Regions from separate parts of the Arthrobacter sp. 2YAF22_2 genome, predicted to be linked through region 1. Evidence: riboswitches for the same ligand, from Rfam matches in the RefSeq annotation. Region 1 holds a riboswitch; the other holds the start of a gene.
The links. Region 1 has a riboswitch for thiamine pyrophosphate ahead of thiO (glycine oxidase ThiO). Riboswitches for the same ligand answer to the same signal wherever they lie in the genome.

Region 1 (2,379 bases):
CCGACTTGGCCCGCCGCCTGACGGCCGAGCTGGCCGCCGCCCATTCCCGCCGGATGTCCCAGTTGGGGCTCGCCGGCTAGTTGGCGCCCCCGGCGGTGACGGCGCCTGCCTCAATCGAGCTCCCGGCGTCGAGCGCGGCGAGCAGGGCGCGCGCCGCCGCGGCGGGATCGTCCGCCTCGGTGATCGCCCGGACCACCACGATGCGCCGGGCGCCGGCGTCCACCACTTGTTCCACGTTGCCCAGGTCGATGCCGCCGATCGCGAACCACGGCGGCACCCCCGGTTCCGCTCCGGCCCGCTCCGCCGGGGCCCTGCCGCGGTCGCCCGCGACGGCGGCGTGGCGCACCAGGTCCAGCCCGACGGCGGCCCTGCCGGGCTTCGTGGGGGTGGCCCACACCGGCCCCACGCAGAAGTAGTCCAGCCCAAGCGGGCCCCGGGCCGCGGTGATGGCCGCATCGACCTGAGCCGGGGTGTGGGTGGACATGCCGATCACGGTGCTCCCGCCAAGGAAGCCCCGGGCCGCAGCGAGCGGAATGTCCTTTTGCCCGATGTGGAAGACGGGTGCGCCGGCGAGCGAGGCGAGGTCCGCCCGGTCGTTGACCGCCCAGAGCCGGTTGTGCCGCAGCGCCACGGCGTGCAGGACCTCCAGCAGCTCCAGTTCCTTGGCGGCCTCCAGCGACTTGTCCCGCAGCTGGATGATGTCGACCCCGCCGGCAAAGGCGGCGTCAACAAAGTCTTCGAAGTCGCCCCGCCCCTTCCGGGCATCGGTGCAAAGGTACAGGCGGGCGGGGGTGAGGGCTTCCTGGCTCATCCCCCAAGCCTAGTTCCCCTAAACTGGTCGCATACCGCGGGAGCCCGCACGTGCCGTCACACGGCGCAGGGCTGAGAGGGCGTCAGAGCCGACCGCTTGACCTGATCCGGTTAGTACCGGCGTAGGGAAGGAAGCCATGGCCTCACCATCTGTCATATCCGCCACACCCCCCGGGCCGTACGACGTCGCCGTGATCGGCGGCGGGGTGATCGGCCACGGCATCGCCTGGGAAGCGTGCCGGTCGGGCCGCTCCGTCGCGCTGATCGACGACGCCCCCGGCACCGGTGCCAGCTGGGCCGCCGCCGGCATGCTGGCACCGGTCAGCGAACTCCACTACCAGGAGGAAGAGCTGCTGGCACTCATGCTCGAAGCCTCACGGCTCTGGCCGGGCTTCGCCGCGGGACTTGGCGGCGGCCGGTCGGATGCGGGCGGCACCGGGTACCGCACGACGCCGACCCTCGCCGTCGGCGCGGACGCGGCCGACCGCCGGGCGCTCGCCGACCTGCGGAGCGTCCAACTGTCCTGCGGCCTGGCCGTGGAGCCGCTGACGGTGCGCGAGGCGCGGGGGCGTGAACCCCTGCTCAGCCCGGGCATCTCCTGCGCATTCGACATCCCCGCCGACCACCAGGTTGACCCCCGCCGCTTGCTCGTCCAGACCGCCGAGCTCCTGGCCCGCGACCACCGGTACACAGCCGTGCCCCGCCGCGCCGCAGGGCTGCGCTGGGACGGGGACCGGGTCTCCGGGGTCAGCCTCGAGGACGGCGGGGAGATCCGCGCCGGTGAGACCATCGTGGCCAACGGACTCGGAGCGGCCGGCCTGCAGGGCCTGCCCGGGGGACTTACCCTCCCGCTGCGGCCGGTTTACGGCGATATCCTCCGGCTTCGTGTACCGGCGGCGCTCCGGCCGTTGCTGCGCTGCACGGTGCGCGGTCTGGTCCGCGGGAGCCCGGTGTACATCGTGCCGCGGGAGGACGGCACGGTCGTGATCGGCGCCACCCAGCGGGAGGATGCGCCTTCGGATCCCGGTGCGGTCTCCGCCGGCGGCGTCTACCAGCTGCTGCGTGACGCCCAGCAGCTGCTGCCCGCCGTCGCCGAACTGGAACTGCTGGAGGCCACGGCCCGGGCACGGCCAGGCACCCCGGACAACGCCCCGCTGCTGGGGCGCGTGGCCGGCTCCGGTAGCGGGCCGGACTACGAGGGGCTGATCATTGCCACTGGCTTCTTCCGGCACGGAGTCCTGCTCACCCCGGTGGCAGCAGCCGTCTGCCGGCAGTTGCTGGACGGCGAGCCGGATCCGCGCTGGGACCGGTTCCGGCCGGACCGCTTCGCCAACCGCAGCCGGGACGCCTCGGCCGGCGACACAACGCCGCCGGACACCACAACGAAAGACAGGGCACCAGCATGAACATCAGGCTCAACGGAGCGCAGCACACGGTCGCCGACGGCGCCACCGTCAGCGCCCTCGTCGGCGGGGTCACGGGACGGGAGCTGGGTGCGGATGGCCGGGCCACGGACGGCCGCAAGCTCGGCGTCGCCGTCGCCCGCAACGCCGAAGTGGTGCCGCGCAG
Region 2 (2,379 bases), on a different contig from region 1:
CGGCCGCATCGCGAGGATCCCGGCGAGCGCCAGCCTTTGCTTCTGGCCGCCGGAGAGCGCCGACGTCGGGTGCTGCAGCGGCAGGCCGGCGAGCCCGACGTCGTCGAGCGCTTCCGCCACCCGGCGCCAGATGTCCGCCGGCGGCACGGAAAGATTTTCCGCCCCGAAGGCGACGTCGTCGCCAAGCCGCGACAGCACCACCTGGGTTTCCGGGTCCTGTTGCATCAGCCCCGCCCGGCCGCGCCGGGCCCGGGGCGGGGCGCCGTCGATCAGCAGGCTGCCGGTCTCATCGGAGTCCTCGTCGTCATCACTAGCGCCCGCGGCGGTGTTGTCGCCCAGCACCCCGGCCAGGGCGTGCAACAGCGTGGACTTGCCGGCACCGGAGGGGCCCAGCAGCAGCACCCGCTCGCCCGGGCGGATGTCCAGGTCCAGCCCGCTGACGGCGGGCCGGGGCCGTCCGGCGTGCCGCCAGCCCCAGCCCCGGGCGGTGATCGCGGCCGGCCGGACGTCGTCGAAAGTTCTCATGCGTGTGCGGGCATCAGGAGAACACTGGTTCCGATGCCGCCTTACGGGATGCGAAAGACGCGAGCACCCCGGTCCTGGCCAGGCCCCGGGTGGCCAGCCAGGACAGTCCGCCGGCGATCACGGCCCCAGAGACGGCGCAGAAGACGATGTAGGCGAGCTTGTCACCGGCCTCGTAGGCGATGTTCCAGCCCCAGGGCAGGAAGGAGTCGTTCAGGCCGCAGAACAAGCCCGCGCCGGCACCGGCCAGGAGGGACACGGGCAGGTTGAACCGCTTGTAGAGGAACGCGGCGAAGACCAACTCAGCGCCCAGGCCCTGCAGAATGCCGGAGATGAGCACCGTGGTGCCGTACTGCGAGCCCATGATCAACTCGCCGGTGGCAGCCACCGCTTCACAAAACAGTGCCGCGCCCGGCTTGCGGACCACCAGCATGCCCAGCAGTGCCGGGATCATCCAGCCGCCGGCGTAGAGCCCGGTCAGTGGCGGGTAGACCGCGTTGACCGGGACGGAGACCAAGTTGGCCCCCTGATCCCAGGCCCAGAAAATCACGCCGCCGGCAACAGCGATCAACGCCGCCAGCACGATGTCGACCACGCGCCAGCTGTACTTGCCGGTGGTCAGTGTCTGCTTCGCAGAAATATCCGTCATGTCGTCCTCCTGAGGTACAGGAGGGGAGGGCGCTCCGGCCGCGCCGCAACTTTCGTCGCGGATGCCGGGCACCCCGAGAACTCGACTCCCTTGCGCCGGTACTAACCGGATCAGGTTCGAGGGTCTGCGGCTGTCCGCACTCTCAGCGCCCACCTGCGGTTTCCCTGGATTTGCTCCAGTGATGCCCGACGGCGGCGCTCCCCTGTCGTATTGAAAATCACCCTTGTGGGCTGGGCCAGTTTACACCCGCCGGGCCCCCAACTGACTCGCAGTTGGTGTCGTTTTGAGCGCTCATAACGACAACAGCTGCGAGCTACTTGGGTTGCGCAGCGGCGGCCGCCTAACGGAAGCTGAATCCCATGAGCGACGCACCAGTTCCTGGCCCCGACTATGACCCGGATTCCGCGGAACCCCAGCCGCCCGGGTCCCTGGGTGCGCTCATTGGCCGTATCCTGACCGAAATCGAGGAACTGCAGTTCCGGACCTTCAGCAAGGACGACGCCCTCGATCTTGGGCTCCTCCTGGTCGAACTCGGGCGGCAGCGCTCCCACCCGATCGCCATCGACATCACCAAGGGGGAGCAGGTGCTCTTCCACGCGGCCCTGGAGGGCGCTACTCCGGACAACGAGCGCTGGATCAGGGCCAAACAGCGCACCGCCGTCCGGTATGAGGTGCCGTCGCTGCTGGTGGGCCTGCGGGCCCGCGCTGCCGGCCGGCGGATCGAGGACAACGCTTGGTTCGACCAGCAGGAGTTTGCGGCCCACGGCGGTTCGTTCCCCATCTACCTGCGCGGAACAGGGGTCGTCGGCACCGTCACCGTCTCCGGGCTGCCGCAGAAAGCGGACCACGAACTGGTGGTCGAGGCCTTGTCTGAAATCCTCGGCCGCTCGGAACGCTAGGCTAGGGTCAACCCTGTTTCCTCCCGCTAGGAGCACGAAGTATGAACATCATCATCAAACTGCTTGGCACCGGCATCAGTCTGCTCGCTGGCTTCGTTGGCACCAAGATGGTCGACACCGTCTGGGAAAAGACCACGGGCAACAAGCCCCCCAAGGGTCACGACGACGACGTTCCCACCACGCTGCGCTCGGCCCTGACCTTCGCCCTGATTTCAGCCTCGGTCAGCGCAGTTATCCAGGTCCTCGCCAACCGCGGCACGCAGCGCGCGGTCACCCGCTTCGCCAAAACCCAGGACCTGGTCTAAGGCG

Region 2: linked by a shared signal. The riboswitch ahead of AB4Y86_RS05135 (ECF transporter S component) and the one ahead of thiO (glycine oxidase ThiO) in region 1 are both predicted to bind thiamine pyrophosphate.

Annotation. Positions count from the first base shown of each region.
Region 1 covers NZ_JBFRFD010000124.1:4,515-6,893, reverse strand. The annotation lists gene AB4Y86_RS07220 (ferritin-like fold-containing protein) at 1-80, shown strand, start outside; gene thiE (thiamine phosphate synthase) at 77-811, opposite strand; TPP riboswitch at 838-957, shown strand; gene thiO (glycine oxidase ThiO) at 948-2,216, shown strand; gene thiS (sulfur carrier protein ThiS) at 2,213-2,379, shown strand, end outside.
Region 2 covers NZ_JBFRFD010000077.1:4,761-7,139, reverse strand. The annotation lists gene AB4Y86_RS05140 (ABC transporter ATP-binding protein) at 1-525, opposite strand, end outside; gene AB4Y86_RS05135 (ECF transporter S component) at 539-1,171, opposite strand; TPP riboswitch at 1,241-1,385, opposite strand; gene AB4Y86_RS05130 (heme-degrading domain-containing protein) at 1,531-2,070, shown strand; gene AB4Y86_RS05125 (DUF4235 domain-containing protein) at 2,112-2,375, shown strand.